4 regions of the Streptomyces saintjeani genome follow, and region 3 is predicted to be linked to each of the others. Evidence: riboswitches for the same ligand, from Rfam matches in the RefSeq annotation. Region 3 holds a riboswitch; each other region holds the start of a gene.
What was found. Region 3 has a riboswitch for cobalamin ahead of ACQCO7_RS28580 (ribonucleoside-diphosphate reductase subunit alpha). Riboswitches for the same ligand answer to the same signal wherever they lie in the genome.
Positions count from the first base shown of each region.

Region 1: linked by a shared signal. The riboswitch ahead of ACQCO7_RS09695 (cobalamin biosynthesis protein) and the one ahead of ACQCO7_RS28580 (ribonucleoside-diphosphate reductase subunit alpha) in region 3 are both predicted to bind cobalamin.
Region 2: linked by a shared signal. The riboswitch ahead of ACQCO7_RS04605 (ABC transporter substrate-binding protein) and the one ahead of ACQCO7_RS28580 (ribonucleoside-diphosphate reductase subunit alpha) in region 3 are both predicted to bind cobalamin.
Region 4: linked by a shared signal. The riboswitch ahead of metE (5-methyltetrahydropteroyltriglutamate--homocysteine S-methyltransferase) and the one ahead of ACQCO7_RS28580 (ribonucleoside-diphosphate reductase subunit alpha) in region 3 are both predicted to bind cobalamin.

Region 1 is NZ_CP189624.1:2,172,674-2,176,524, forward strand. Features, by position in the region: gene ACQCO7_RS09685 (anion permease) at 1-1,054, shown strand, start outside; gene ACQCO7_RS09690 (hypothetical protein) at 1,075-1,296, shown strand; cobalamin riboswitch at 1,446-1,586, shown strand; gene ACQCO7_RS09695 (cobalamin biosynthesis protein) at 1,688-2,644, shown strand; gene ACQCO7_RS09700 (cobyric acid synthase) at 2,641-3,851, shown strand, end outside.
Region 2 is NZ_CP189624.1:1,004,286-1,008,136, forward strand. Features, by position in the region: gene ACQCO7_RS04590 (helix-turn-helix domain-containing protein) at 1-862, shown strand, start outside; gene ACQCO7_RS04595 (GNAT family N-acetyltransferase) at 1,046-1,567, shown strand; gene ACQCO7_RS04600 (GNAT family N-acetyltransferase) at 1,696-2,247, shown strand; cobalamin riboswitch at 2,305-2,451, shown strand; gene ACQCO7_RS04605 (ABC transporter substrate-binding protein) at 2,538-3,554, shown strand; gene ACQCO7_RS04610 (FecCD family ABC transporter permease) at 3,551-3,851, shown strand, end outside.
Region 3 is NZ_CP189624.1:6,233,257-6,237,107, forward strand. Features, by position in the region: gene ACQCO7_RS28580 (ribonucleoside-diphosphate reductase subunit alpha) at 1-2,350, opposite strand, end outside; cobalamin riboswitch at 2,484-2,608, opposite strand; gene mctP (monocarboxylate uptake permease MctP) at 2,960-3,851, opposite strand, start outside.
Region 4 is NZ_CP189624.1:1,103,024-1,106,874, forward strand. Features, by position in the region: gene ACQCO7_RS05045 (MFS transporter) at 1-1,126, opposite strand, end outside; cobalamin riboswitch at 1,305-1,524, shown strand; gene metE (5-methyltetrahydropteroyltriglutamate--homocysteine S-methyltransferase) at 1,668-3,851, shown strand, end outside.

The DNA of each region.
Region 1 (3,851 bases), 4.1 Mb from region 3:
GGGGGCGTTCCTCTCCGTGGAGGTCGCGAACACGATCTCCAAGGGACTTGTCGACGAAAGCGGTATACGACCCGAGGTGATCTTCGCGGCGCTGGTCGGCGCGATCCTCTGGAACCTGCTGACCTGGCTGGTCGGCCTCCCCTCCAGCTCCTCGCACGCCCTGATGGGCGGCCTGATCGGCGCGACGCTGGCCTCCGCCGGGACCGGCGCGGTGCACGGCGACGTGCTGGTCACGAAGGTGCTGATTCCCGCAGTCGCCGCGCCGATCGTCGCCGGGGTCGCCGCGATGCTGGCGACGCGGCTGTCGTACACCCTGGCGAAGAAGGCCGACGGAAACGCGGCCGAAAAGGGTTACCGGTTCGGGCAGATCGCCTCGGCCGGGCTCGTCTCGCTGGCGCACGGCACGAACGACGCGCAGAAGACGATGGGCATCATCACGCTGGCGCTCGTCGCGGGCGGCTCGCTCGCGCCCGACTCGGACCCGCCCACCTGGGTCATCCTCTCCGCCGGCCTCGCGATCGCGCTCGGCACGTACCTGGGCGGCTGGCGCATCATCCGCACGATGGGCAAGGGCCTCACCGACCTCCAGCCGCGCCAGGGGTTCGCGGCGCAGACGTCCGCCGCGACGGTCATCCTCGCGTCGTCGCACCTCGGCTTCTCCCTCTCCACCACGCACGCGGTCTCCGGGTCCGTGATGGGCGCGGGGCTCGGCCGCAAGGGCGGGGTCGTGCGGTGGTCGACGGCCACGCGGATGTTCGTCGCGTGGGGGCTGACGCTGCCGGCCGCCGCACTGGTCGGGGCGCTCGCGGAGTCGGTCACGGACCTGGGCGACTGGGGTACGGCCGCCGTCGCGGTGTTCCTCGTCGCGTCGAGCGCCGCGATCTGGAAGGTCTCGCGGCGTGAGGTCGTGGACCACAACAACGTGAACGACACGGACGAAGCCGTCGCGACTCCGGTCGCCGGTGCCGTCGAGGCCGCCGACATCAAGGTCGTCATCCCCGCTCCGGCGACCGCCACCACCGACCCGGCCGCTCCCCCGGCCGCGACCGTCTGACCCCGAAGGACACCGCAACCATGAAGATCGACTGGTCCGCACTCGGCTCCGTCTTCGGTGTCAGCCTCGTGGTCACCGTCGGGATCGTGACCCTCTTCACGCTGGGCGTGATGGGCCTCTCCCGCCACGAACGCGCCCAGGCCGACGGGGGTTCGGCGGCGCTCGCGGTGACGGGGGCGTACGCGTGTTTCGCGGCGTGCCTGGGGGCTGTGGCGTACGGCATCAGCCTGATCGTCGCCTGAGCTCTCCGGAAAACCGGCAGCAACCGTTTGCACAACCCCGTGCGGCTTCGGCTGTGCGGGGTTTCGTGCGTGGGTGTGGGCCGGGTCACGGGTGGGGCCGTGTGGGGTTCTGCACACTCCGCTCTCGCAGGTCAACGGTGAGTTGACGGGTGTTTGAGGCCCGTGGTGGACTGCCAGGGCCATGTACGGCGGCTCAGGAGGAAGTCCGGTGCGAATCCGGCGCGGTCCCGCCACTGTGACCGGGGTAGTCATCCCCGGGAGCCAGGAACTCCCACCGCCGGTCTCGTCGAACCAGGGCGTGGACACCCTGAGTGAGGACATACCGCCATGCTCGGCCGCCGATTGAGGAACCGACTCCGACCGCCGACCGTTCCCACGGCCGGCTGAGCCGATGGGTGCCGATCGCATCTACGCGTACGGCGCCGCCGCCGGACTCCTCGGTGACCTGCTGTTCGGCGATCCCCGCCGGGGGCATCCGGTCGCCGCGTTCGGGCGCGCCGCGGTGTCTGTGGAGCGGGCGTTGTGGCGCGACCACCGGGGGTGGGGGGCGCTGCACACGGCTGTCTGCGCGGGGGGCGCGGTGGCTCTCGGCGCGGCCTCGCAGGCTGCCGTACGCCGCTCCCCCGCCGCTTCCCTCGCCCTGACCGGCGTCGCCACCTGGGCGGTCGTCGGCGGTACCTCCCTCGCCCGCGAGGCCCGGCACATCGGGCGGTCGCTGGCGGCCGGGGACGTCGACGCGGCGCGGGCGCGGCTGCCGCACCTGTGCGGGCGCGATCCGCAGGCGCTGGACGCCGACGGGATCGCGCGGGCCGTTGTGGAATCGGTTGCTGAGAACACGTCCGACGCGGTGGTGGGCGCGCTGGTGTGGGGGGCCGTGGGCGGGGTGCCGGGGCTGCTCGGGTTCCGGGCCGTCAACACGCTCGACGCGATGGTGGGGCACCGGTCGCCCCGGCACCTGCGGTACGGGTGGGCCTCGGCCCGGCTCGACGACGTCGCCGGGTGGCCGGGGGCCCGGCTGACGGCCGTGCTCGCGTGTGTCGCCGGGGACGATGCGCGGGGGGCTGTGCGGGCCTGGCGGGCGGACGCGGTGACGCATCCGAGCCCCAACGCGGGGCCGGTGGAGGCGTCGTTCGCGGGGGCGTTGGGGGTGCGGATGGGGGGGACCTTGTCCTATGCGGGTCGTGTTGAACACCGGCCCGTGCTCAACGGGGGTGGACGCGGGGTCGTCGTCGGGGACATCGAGCGGGCGGTACGGCTGTCCCGGCGGGTGAGTTGGCTGGCGCTGGGGGCGACGGTCGCTGGACGGATGTTGTGTAAACGGTTGCTGAAAAAGGGGGCCAGCGTATGAGCGGCGGGCTACTGGTCGCCGGGACCACCTCCGACGCCGGGAAGAGTGTCGTCACCGCCGGGATCTGCCGGTGGCTCGTACGGCAGGGCGTGAAGGTCGCGCCCTTCAAGGCGCAGAACATGTCCCTCAACTCGTTCGTGACCCGCGAGGGTGCCGAGATCGGGCGGGCGCAGGCCATGCAGGCGCAGGCGTGCCGGATCGAGCCGACCGCGCTGATGAACCCCGTGCTGCTGAAGCCCGGCGGGGAGCGGAGCAGTCAGGTCGTGCTGATGGGGAAGCCCGTCGGCGAGATGGACGCGCGCCGGTATCACGGGGGCCGGCAGGAGCAGCTTCTCGGGACGGTGCTCGACTGCCTCGCCGAACTCCGGTCCACGCACGACGTGGTGATCTGCGAGGGCGCCGGATCGCCCGCCGAGATCAACCTGCGGCGCACCGACATCGTCAACATGGGCATCGCCCGGGGCGCGGGGCTCCCTGTGCTGGTGGTCGGGGACATCGACCGGGGCGGCGTCTTCGCCTCGTTCTTCGGGACGGTCGCCCTGCTCTCGCCGGAGGACCAGGCACTGGTCGCCGGGTTCCTGGTGAACAAGTTCCGCGGCGATGTGTCGCTGCTGGAACCGGGGCTGGAGATGCTGCGCGGGCTGACCGGACGGTCGACGTACGGGGTGCTGCCGTTCAGGCCGGGCCTCGGGATCGACGAGGAGGACGGCATGGCGGTGTCCCTGCGGGGCGCCGTACGGGAGTCCTCGCTCGCGCCGCCGGTCGGTGACGAGATCCTCCGGGTCGCCGTCTGCGCCGTGCCGTTGATGTCGAACTTCACGGACGTGGACGCGCTGGCCGCCGAGCCCGGCGTGGTGGTGCGGTTCGTGGACCGGCCGGAGGAACTCGCGGACGCGGACCTGGTCGTCGTACCCGGAACTCGGGGGACGGTGAAGGCACTTGAGTGGCTGCGACAGCGGGGGCTGGCCGTCGAGCTGGCGCGCAGGGCCGCCGCCGGGAGGCCGACTCTGGGGATCTGCGGCGGTTTTCAGCTGCTCGGCGAGCGGATCGAGGACGACGTCGAGTCGCGCGCCGGGGTCGTCGACGGGCTCGGACTGCTGCCCGTGCGGGTGCGGTTCGCCCGGGAGAAGACCTTGACCCGGCCGGTGGGCGAGGCCCTCGGGGAGCGGGTCGAGGGGTACGAGATTCATCACGGGATCGCCGAAGT
Region 2 (3,851 bases), 5.2 Mb from region 3:
GGCCCTCACCCGTGCGGCCGAGATCACCGTCGACCGCTGCCGCTCGGCCGGTGTCCCGGACCGGGCCCAACTCCACGTCGTCCTGCGCCTGAAGGAGTACGGCGACGCGGTGGAACGCCAGGTCATCAACGGCTACCGCGCGGCCGAACGCGAGACCCCGCGCGGAACCGGCGCCGCCCGGAACCGCCTCCTGCGCCAGGTGCTGCTGGGCGGCGCGCTCCCCCCGCTCTCCGAACTGACCCGTGCCGGTATCCGACCCGGCGCCGACGGCCTCTACCACTGCCTGGCCGCGGACCACACCACCCTCCCCGCTGTCCCCGCGGCAACGGCCTTCCTGGACGGCCGGCTTGCCGCCCTCTCTCCCCTCCCCCCGACCCCGGACCAGCTCGAACCCGGCGCCTTGGTCGTCGTATCCCCGGCCGCTCCGCTGGCAGACCTCCCCGAGCTGTACCGCCTGTGCGTCAGGGCGGTTGACCTGCTCCGTCACCAGAGCCGCCCCGGCCTCCACGAACTCACCGACCTGGCGGCGGAGTTGGCCCTCTCCGAACAGCCCCTGCTGGGCGCCTATGTGACGGCCCGTCTCCTGGCCGCCCTCGACCCCACCGACGACTTCCACCGCCAACTCGCGCTGACCGCGCTGACGTTCCTGGACCTGGGCCGCCGCCTCGACCAGACCGCCGCCGCACTCTTCACCCATCCCAACACCATCCGCTACCGCCTGGCCCGCCTCCAGCAGATCACGGGAAGCTCCCTGGGCAGCGGACCGGGCGGCCACACGGAAACGCTGCACTGGTGGTGGGCGTTGACGACATGGCTGGGCGGGGAACGAGCGGTGGACGCGTCGTACGAGGACGCCGGTTAGCCCAGCGGCGCTCCCACTCCCACAGGGGGCTCCGCCGGTGATCGACGGCGAGATCCTCACCGAGCGGTCCGACGCGTTCGATCGCTTCGGGGATGCGGGGATCGCCGTACACAGGTCCATGGTGTGTGTTCCCCCTACGATCGGGGTCCGACGACAGGACAGGAGACGTGAGGGGTGAACGGGATGTCGGCGGAGCCGGTCCGTACCGCGCGGCTGGAGCTGCTGCCGCTGCGGGTCGAGTACGCCGAGGAGATGGCGGAGGTGCTGGCCGACCCGGCGTTGCACGCGTTCATCGGCGGGGCGCCGCAGACGGTGGACGAACTGCGGGCGCGGTACGGACGCTTGGTCACAGGGTCTCCCGAGCCGGACGTCTCCTGGCTGAACTGGGTGGTCCGGCTCCGGGAGAAGGGGTGTCTGGTCGGCACGGTTCAGGCAACGGTCACGAACTCCGCCGAAGGACTCCTCGCCGAGGTCGCGTGGGTCGTGGGGACGCCGTGGCAGGGACGGGGGATCGCGGGTGAGGCGGCTCGGGGGCTGGTGGGGTGGCTCGGCGGGATGTCGGTGCGTACGGTCGTCGCGCATGTCCACCCCGAGCACGCCGCGTCCGCTGCCGTGGCGGCGGGGGCGGGGCTCGTGGCCACCGGGGAGTGGCACGAGGGCGAGATGCGGTGGCGGAGGAGGATGACGGCCGAGGGGGATGCGTGAGCTGGAGTCCGTCGGTCTATCGGTTCGCCGAGGGCGGGGACGACCGGCCCGACGTTCCGGGAGGCGCTCACCCGGCGCCTGGGGAAAACCCGAAGCGCCGGTCGTTCCCCGGGAGTTACGTTGCTCCGATGACCTCCCTCACCACCGACCGCCTCCACCTCCGCCTCTTCACCCCGGACGATCTCGACGACCTGTACGCGTACCAAGGGCTGCCCGAGGTCGCGCGTTATCTGTACCGGCCGCCGCTCGGCCGGGAGCAGTGCGCCGAGAGTCTGGCCCGCCGCGCCAAGGGGTCGTCCTGGAGCGAGGACGGCGACAGTCTGGTCCTGGCGGTGTGCCGGCGAGGCGAACCCGGGGTCGTGGGGGAGATCGTTCTCAAGCTGGCGAGCGCGAACGCCCGGCAGACCGAGATCGGCTGGGTCTTCAACCCCGCGCACAGCGGCCGGGGTTACGCCACGGAGGCGGCCCGCGCGGGAACCGTCCTGGCCTTCGGCGAGCTGCGCACCCACCGCCTCTACGCCCGCATCGACACCCTGAACACCGGTTCCGTACGCATCGCCGAGCGTCTCGGCATGCGCCGCGAGGCCCACTTGATCGAGAACGACCTCAACGGGGAGAGCTGGGGCAGCGAGTACGTGTACGCGATGCTGGCGCGGGAGTGGGAGAGCGAGCAGGGGTGAGAACCCGCGCCCCCTCCCCCGCGTGATAACTTCCCAGGGCCAGTCGAACCCACGTGCGTCCACGTGAACGCACGAGGTCAGGGAATCCGGTGGAACTCCGGAGCTGACGCGCAGCGGTGAGGGTGACGGGCGGGACAGCAAGGCCACTGGACGGTTCGTCCGGGAAGGCGTCCCGGCTGGACGATCCCGAGTCCGAAGACCTGCTGGCGGCCTCCGGCCGGAGACGCGGTCGGGGGTGCGACCGTACGACCGGGCTTCGCGTACGAGCCCTCGACGCCGAAGGAAGCTCTGTGCGACTCGCACGTCCTGCCGTACTGGCCCTTGCATCCGCTGTCCTCGTCGCGGGGTGCGGAACGTCCTCCTCCGACGAGAAGGCGTCCGCGACCGACGCCGTCACCCTCACCAACTGCGGCCGGAAGGTCACCGTCGACAGCCCGCCCAAGCGCGCGGTCTCCCTCAACCAGGGCACCACGGAGATCATGCTCTCCCTGGGCCTCGCGGACCGCATGGCCGGCACGGCGACCTGGACGGACCCGGTGTCCAAGGGCCTGGAGAAGGAGAACGCGAAGGTCGAGCGCCTCGCGGACAACGCCCCTTCGCTGGAGACGGTCCTGGACGCGGAACCGGACTTCGTGGCGGCCTCGTTCGCGTCGACGCTCGGCAAGGGTGGCGTGGCCCCGAGGGACCAGTTCGAGAAGCTGGGCGTGCCGACGTACCTGTCCCCCTCGGACTGTGTCGGCAAGGACAACGACGGGGACGGCGACGGTGCCCGCACGCAGCCGCTGTCGATCGACACGATCTACGGCGAAGTCCTGGACCTGGCAAGGATCTTCGGCGTCGAGGAGCGCGGCGAGAAGCTGGTCGCGGACCTCAAGGCACGCGTACAGAAGGCGACTTCGGGGCTGAAGGCCCAAGACGTCACCCTGCTCTACTGGTTCGCGAACTCCCAGTCCCCCTACCTCGCGGGCTGTTGCGGAGCCCCCGGCGTCATCACCCGCGCGCTGGGCGCGAAGAACGTCTTCGACGACACCAAGGACGAATGGCCGCAGGTGAGTTGGGAGACGGTGGCGGACCGCGACCCGGCGGTCCTGGTGATCGGCGACCTCACCCGCAAGCAGCAGACGGCGGAGACGGCCGCGAAGAAGATCGAGTTCCTGGAGTCGAACCCGGCGACGAAGAACATGACGGCGGTGAAGGAGAAGCGCTACGTCCTGCTGTCGGGCCAGGCCATGAACCCCACGATCCGTACGGTCGAGGGCATCGAGAAGGTCGCGGCGGCGCTGCGGACGTACGGCCTCGGCAAGTGACCCGGGGTCTCCTGCTGGGTGCGGGCGGCCTCGCGCTGCTGGCCGCGTCGGTCGCGCTGGCGATCACGATCGGCCCGGCGGACATCGCGGTCGCGGACGTGTGGGCGTCGGTCGCGTCCCATCTGGGCTGGGGCCACACGGAGTTGAGCCCCCTGCGGGACGGCATCGTGTGGAACCTGCGCCTCCCGCGCACGCTCCTGGCGGCGGTGTGCGGCGCCGGGCTCGCGGTGTGCGGCGCGGTGATGCAGTCGCTGCTGCGCAATCCGCTCGCGGACCCCTTCGTCCTCGGCGTCTCCT
Region 3 (3,851 bases):
CCTCGCAGGACTCGGGGTTTTCGAGGGAGCAGGCGACCGCGTCGGGGTCGGGGGTGGCCTGCACCGGGACAGCTGCCTGGGCCGCGCGCGCGATCCGCGTCGCCGGGCGCGAGCGCAGGTAGTACGTCGTCTTCAGCCCGGACTTCCAGGCGTACGCGTACATCGAGGAGAGCTTGCCGATCGTCGGCGTCTCCAGGAACAGGTTCAGGGACTGCGCCTGGTCCAGGTACGGCGTACGGGCCGCAGCCATGTCGATCAGACCGCGCTGCGGGATCTCCCACGCCGTGCGGTACAGCGCGCGGACGTCCGCCGGGATCCAGCCGAAGTCCTGCACCGAGCCGTTGGCCTCGCGCAGCGCCTCACGGGTACGGGCGTCCCACACGCCGAGGTCCTTCAGGTCCTGCACCAGGTACGAGTTGACCTGGAGGAACTCCCCGGACAGCGTCTCGCGCTTGAACAGGTTGGACACCTGCGGCTCGATGCACTCGTACACACCGGCGATGGACGCGATGGTCGCGGTCGGCGCGATCGCCAGCAGCAGTGAGTTGCGCAGGCCGGTCGACGCGATCCGCTCGCGCAGCGCCGCCCAGCGCTCCGGCCAGGTGAACTCGACGCCGAAGTGGTCGGGGTGCAGCACGCCACGGGCCGTACGGGTCTTCTCCCAGGCGGGGAGCGGACCGGACCGCTCGGCGAGGGTCGCGGACGCCTCGTACGCGGCGAGCATGATGCGCTCGGCGATCCGCGTCGACAGCTCCTTCGCCTCGGGCGAGTCGAACGGGATGCGCAGCTTGAAGAAGACGTCCTGGAGGCCCATCGCGCCCAGGCCCACCGGCCGCCACCGGGAGTTGGAGCGGCCCGCCTGCTCGGTCGGGTAGAAGTTGATGTCCACGACCCGGTCGAGGAACGTCACGGCCGTACGGACGGTCTCGTCCAGCCGCTCCCAGTCGATGTCGCCGCCGGTGACGAACGCGCCCAGGTTCACCGAACCCAGGTTGCAGACGGCCGTCTCCCCGTCGTCCGTGACCTCCAGGATCTCCGTGCAGAGGTTGGAGGAGTGGACCACGTGGCCCGGCTCGGCGGTCTGGTTCGCCGTACGGTTCGCGGCGTCCTTGAACGTCATCCAGCCGTTGCCGGTCTGCGCGAGCGTGCGCATCATCCGGCCGTACAGGTCCCGCGCGGGGATCGTCTTCTTGGCGAGCCCCTCGGCTTCGGCCTTCCGGTACGCCGCGTCGAACTCGTCGCCCCACAGGTCGACCAGTTCCGGCACGTCCGAGGGCGAGAACAGCGACCACTCCTGGTCGGCGTTCACGCGGCGCATGAACTCGTCCGGGATCCAGTGCGCGAGGTTCAGGTTGTGCGTACGGCGGGCGTCCTCGCCCGTGTTGTCCCGCAGCTCCAGGAACTCCTCGATGTCGGAGTGCCAGGTCTCCAGGTACACCGCCGCCGCGCCCTTGCGCCGCCCGCCCTGGTTCACGGCCGCGACACTCGCGTCCAGCGTCTTCAGGAACGGCACGATGCCGTTGGAGTGCCCGTTCGTGCCCCGGATCAGCGAACCCCGGCTGCGGATACGGGAGTACGACAGGCCGATGCCGCCGGCGTGCTTCGACAGGCGGGCGACCTGGTGGTAGCGGTCGTAGATGGAGTCCAGCTCGTCCTTGGGGGAGTCCAGGAGGTAGCAGGACGACATCTGCGGGTGCCGGGTGCCGGAGTTGAACAGCGTGGGGGAGGACGGGAGGTAGTCCAGGCGGCTCATCAGGCCGTACAGGGCGGCGACCTCGTCCAGGGCTCGTACGGTGTCGTCCTCGGCGAGCCCGGAGGCCACGCGCAGCAGGAAGTGCTGGGGCGTCTCGATCACCTTGCGGGTGATCGGGTGCCGCAGCAGGTACCGGCTGTGCAGGGTGCGCAGGCCGAAGTAGCCGAAGCGGTCGTCGGCCACCGGGTCGATCAGGCCGTCCAGGTAGGTGGCGTGCAGCCGCGCGAACTCCGCCGTGCGGTCCGCGATCAGGCCCTCGCGGTGGCCCACGGAGACCGACTCCGTGAACGTCGTCACACTCTGCGAGGCGGCCTCCGCGCGGATGCTGATCGTCAGCAGGCGCGCGGCGAGACGCGAGTACGCCGGGTCCTCCGAGATCAGGCCCGCGGCGGCCTCCGTCGCCAGCTCCCGCAGCTCGGCCTCGTCCGCCCGCGCGGAACGGCCCCGCAGCGCCGCGGCGGCGACCCGGCCGGGGTCCGCGTCGGGGAGGTCGGCGGTCAGCTCCGTCAGGGTCCGCAGCAGCGCGGTACCGGGACCGTCGGTTCCGGTCTCGACCGCCTGGACCTCTGAAACGGGTTCGGCTGGCGCGATGGTCACGTGAGGCTCTCCCTCGCTCGGCAAGGGGCCTTCGCGGGAGGGCATGGGGCAGCACGGACGCACGACACGTACGCGTACCCGGCCCACTCCGCGAGGCCCGGACGTCAGGGCACGCCGGGCCGTCCCTGAGCACGGCTGGCGCTTGCTGCCGACAGGTCCTCGGACTGACTCCTGGGCGCGTATGCGCACAAGTACACCGTTGCGGGACAGTTCCGGATTCCCACCGGATTCCCCTGCGGCGACAGCGAGCATGAGCATACATCTAGTGCCGGCCTGTCAGGTCACCCCCAGATGTTGTGTCGCGTCGGCTTCGGAGCGTCAACTGTTGGGTGGGAAGTGTGAACTCGGGAGTGTCGGGACGAAAGGCCGCGAGCCGCCGTGGGGCTTGCTGTCCGGGGGCGGCTGCGGGTCCGCCGTGGCTGGTCGCGCAGTTCCCCGCGCCCCTGGAAAAGATGCGCCGCGCGCACTTTTCGTCGGCGCGGCGGCAGCCGCGTACAGAGACAGCAGCGCGCCCCTGAAAGCGCGCGGCAGCGCGTCTTTCAGGGGCGCGGGGAACTGCGCGAGCGACCACGACGGTGCCGCAGCCGCCCGACGGCAGGGAGCGCCGAGCTAGTGGGCCGCTCCCGACGTCGCCGGGGGAAGTTCCGTCTGGACCCCCGGGTCGCCCGCGTCCGCCGTGTAGTCCGACGGACTCGTCTCGTCCACCCCGTCCGGCGCCTTCGCCGCGCGCAGGACGAACGTCAGGACCACCGTCACCGCCACGTTCAGGACGAACGCCGTGAGGCCGATGTAGCCGATCTCACCGATGCCCGGGATCTCCTTCGAGCTGCCGCCGAAGTGCTTCTGCGTGGGGGAGGCGACGCCGTACGCGGCGATCGTGCCGTAGATCATGCCCACGGCCCAGCCGCCCAGCAGGGCCCAGCGGTGGAACCAGCGGGTGAAGAGGCCGCCGACCAGGGCCGGGAAGGTCTGGAGGATCCAGATGCCGCCAAGGAGCTGGAAGTTGATCGCGGTGGTCTTGTCCATCGTCAGGACGAAGATCAGGGCGCCGACCTTCACCAGGAGCGAGACCAGCTTGGAGATCTTCGTCTCCTGCTCCGGCGTGGCGTCCGGCTTGAGGAAGTCCTTGTAGATGTTCCGCGTGAAGAGGTTGGCCGCCGCGATGGACATGATCGCCGCCGGTACCAGCGCGCCGATGCCGATCGCCGCGAACGCCACGCCCGCGAACCAGTCGGGGAACATGTCCTCGAAGAGCTGGGGGATGGCCAGCTGACTGTTGCCGTGGGTGTCGACGTTCGCCGCGATGGCCATGAAGCCGAGGAGGGCGAGCAGGCCGAGCATGAGGGAATACAGCGGCAGGATCGTCGTGTTGCGGCGGATGACGTTGCGACTCCGGGACGACAGCGTCGCCGTGATCGAGTGGGGGTACATGAACAGCGCCAGCGCGGAGCCCAGCGCGAGGGTGGCGTACGTCCATTGCCCCGCCTCGGCCGGGACGAGG
Region 4 (3,851 bases), 5.1 Mb from region 3:
GGGTGACGTACGTGCTGTCCAGGCCGAGGTCCGTCATCCAGACCAGGCCGAGCGCGCCGAGGCCCATGCCGAGCGGGACGATGGTCTTCGGGCCGATCCGGGGGACGAGGAAGCTGGTCGCCAGGGTGGCCGCGACCATCAGCGCGCCGACCATCGGCAGGAACGCGAGCCCGGTCTTCACGGCGGAGAAGCCGAGGCTGAGCTGGAGGTAGTAGGTCAGGAAGAGGAAGACACCGAACATCCCGGCGCTGGAGATCAGCATCACGGCGAAGGAGGCGCCGCGGTCGCGGTCGAGCAGGACGCGCAGCGGGAGCAGCGGGTGGGACGCCTTGGTCTGCCACCAGGTGAACGCGGCGAGCAGGATGCCGCCGGCGGTCAGGAAGCCCCAGGAGCGCGGGGAGGACCAGTCGTGGGACTCGGCCATCGAGAAGCCGTAGACGACGGCGAAAAGGCCGGTGGTGACGAGGAGGGTGCCGGGGATGTCGAGCTTCGCGCCGGGTTCGCGGGCCGTGCGCTTGAGCAGGATCCAGCCGCCGACCAGGGGGATCACGGCGAGGGCGAGGTTGACGTAGAGGGTCCAGCGCCAGTCGAGGTACTCGGTGAGGACACCGCCGAGCAGCAGGCCGACGGCCGCGCCGGAGCCGGCGATGGCGCCGTAGATGCCGAAGGCGCGGGCGCGCTCCTTGGCGTCGGTGAACGTCGTGGTCAGCAGCGAGAGCGCGGCGGGTGCGAGGAGCGCGCCGAACAGGCCCTGGAGGGTGCGGCCGACGACGAGGACCTCGAAGTTCGTGGCGGCGCCGGCCAGCGCGGAGGCCGCCGCGAAGCCGCCGACGCCGACCAGGAAGGCGACCTTGCGGCCGAAGAGGTCCGCGATCCGGCCGCCGAGGAGCAGGAGGCTGCCGAAGGCGAGGGAGTAGGCGGTGACGATCCAGGTCCGGTCACCGTCGGAGAACCCGAGGTCGGCCTGGGCGGACGGCATCGCGATGTTCACGATCGTCGCGTCCAGCGTGACCATCAGCTGGGCTATGCCGATCATCGCGAGAACCCACCAGCGGTGACGGGACGCGGGTTCCTCGGCTGTCTTGGTGAGTGACGTCGTGTCCGGCGTCTCGGTGGTCTGTGACATAAGGGGCCTGCTCCGATGAGATGATCGGGCGTCTCGCGAACGAAACGGTTTCGTACTCCAGTGACGCTACACACCTCACTAGCGAAACTCAACCGTTTCGATAGTGAGACCGGCGTCACAGGCCGATCCACGGCTTCCGTGTCCCGAAACGCTTGCCCGTACGGCGACTTCGCCCCGTAAGCTGATCGACGCAGCCGGTTCGCCCCGTCAGCCAGACGGGCCGCGTCGCAAGAGGGAACCCGGTGGGAATCCGGGACTGCCCCGCAGCGGTGAGCGGGAACGACCGCCGTCATACGCACTGGGTCCGCACGGACCTGGGAAGCGACGGCCAGTAGGTGCCTCGTCCTGGACGAGGCGTGCCCGTGAGTCCGAAGACCTGCCGACTGCCCGTGCGCGAGCTGTTCGCGCGCGGAGTTCCGGTGACCTCGCGGGTGGGTCGGCGCACAGAAGGCCGTACGGCGCTGCCGTCCGGCCGGTGGGTCCTTCACGCCCCCGTCCCGTCGCCGGGACCTCAGGGAATCGTCTCGTGAAGGAGATCTCCGTGACCACGAAGTCCGCAGCCGCGGCAACCCTGTACGGCTACCCCCGGCAGGGTGAGAACCGGGAACTGAAGAAGGCCGTCGAGGGCTACTGGAAGGGTCGCGTCACCGCGGGCGAACTCCGCTCGACCGCCGCCGACCTGCGCGCCTCGACCTGGCGGCGGCTCGCCGACGCCGGGATCGACGAGGTGCCGACCGGTGACTTCTCGCTGTACGACCATGTCCTCGACACCAGCGTGATGGTCGGGGCGGTTCCCGTACGCCACGCGGGAATCGAGGACCCCCTGGACCGCTACTTCGCCATGGCGCGCGGCACGCAGGACGCGCCGCCGCTGGAGATGACCAAGTGGTTCGACACGAACTACCACTACCTGGTACCCGAGTTGGGCCCGGACACGGTCTTCCGCGCCGAACCCTCCCAGCAGATCGCCCAGTTGACGGAGGCCCTCGCCCTCGGCCTCACCGCACGCCCGGTCCTGGTCGGCCCGGTCACCTACCTGCTGCTGGCCAAGCCCGCCCCCGGTGTCGACGCCGGTTTCGACCCGCTCACCCTCCTCGACCGGCTCCTCCCGGTGTACGCCGAGATCCTCGCCGGGCTGCGCGCGGCCCGCGCCGGGTGGGTGCAGCTCGACGAGCCCGCCCTCGTCCAGGACCGCACCCCGGCCGAGCTGAACGCCGCCGCCCGCGCGTACCGGGACCTCGGCGCACTCGGCGACCGGCCCAAGCTGCTGGTCGCGACCTACTTCGACCGGCCCGGCGAGGCCCTGCCGGTGCTGGCGAAGGCGCCCGTCGAGGGGCTCGCCCTCGACTTCACGCGGCCCGGCACGCTGGCGGACCTCGCGTCCGTCGGCGGGCTGCCCGGCAAGCGGCTGGTCGCGGGGGTGGTGGACGGCCGCAACGTCTGGGTGAACGACCTCGCCGGGTCCCTCACCGTCCTCGGCACCCTCCTCGGACTCGCCGACCGCGTCGACGTCGCCGCCTCCTGCTCCCTCCTGCACGTCCCCCTCGACACCGGCCTCGAACGCGACACCGACCCGCAGATCCTGCGCTGGCTCGCCTTCGCCCGGCAGAAGACCGCCGAGGTCGTCACCCTGGCCCACGGTCTGACCAGCGGCACCGGCGCGATCGCCGCCGAACTCGCGGCGAACCACGCGGACCTGGCGTCCCGCGCGGGATCGCCGATCACCCATGACCCCGCGGTGCGGGCCCGCGCCGCCGCGGTCACCCCGGCCGACACGCGCCGCGAACAGCCGTACGCCGAACGGGCCTTGGCGCAGCGCGCGCATCTCGGGCTGCCCACGCTGCCGACGACCACGATCGGTTCGTTCCCGCAGACCGGCGAACTGCGCGCCGCCCGCGCGGACCTGCGGGCCGGGCGAATCGGCCTCGACGGCTACGAGGACCGCATCCGCGCCGAGATCCAGGAGGTGATCGCCTTCCAGGAGAAGGCCGGGATCGACGTGCTGGTCCATGGCGAACCCGAACGCAACGACATGGTCCAGTACTTCGCCGAACAGCTCACGGGCTACCTCGCCACGCAGCACGGCTGGGTCCAGTCGTACGGCACCCGGTACGTCCGTCCCCCGATCCTCGCCGGGGACATCTCCCGCCCCGACCCGATGACGGTCCGCTGGACGTCGTACGCCCAGTCCCTCACGTCCCGCCCGGTCAAGGGGATGCTGACGGGGCCGGTGACGATGCTGGCGTGGTCGTTCGTACGGGACGACCAGCCGCTCGCCGAGACGGCCCGCCAAGTCGCTCTTGCCCTGCGGGACGAGGTCGGCGACCTTGAGGCGGCGGGGAGTTCGGTGATCCAGGTGGACGAACCCGCGCTGCGGGAGACCCTGCCGCTACGGCGCGCGGACCACGCGGCGTACCTGGAATGGGCGACGGAGGCGTTCCGCCTGGCGACGTCCGGCGTACGCGCGCGCACCCAGATCCATACGCACATGTGCTACGCCGAGTTCGGGGACGTCGTGCAGGCGATCGACGACCTGGACGCGGACGTGATCAGCCTCGAAGCGGCCCGCTCCCACATGCAGGTGGCCCGCGAACTGGCGGCGCACAGATACCCGAGGGAGGCGGGCCCGGGGGTGTACGACATCCACTCGCCGCGCGTACCGAGCGCGGAGGAGGCATCGGCGTTGCTGCGGGCGGGCCTTGAGGCGATCCCGGCGGACCGCCTG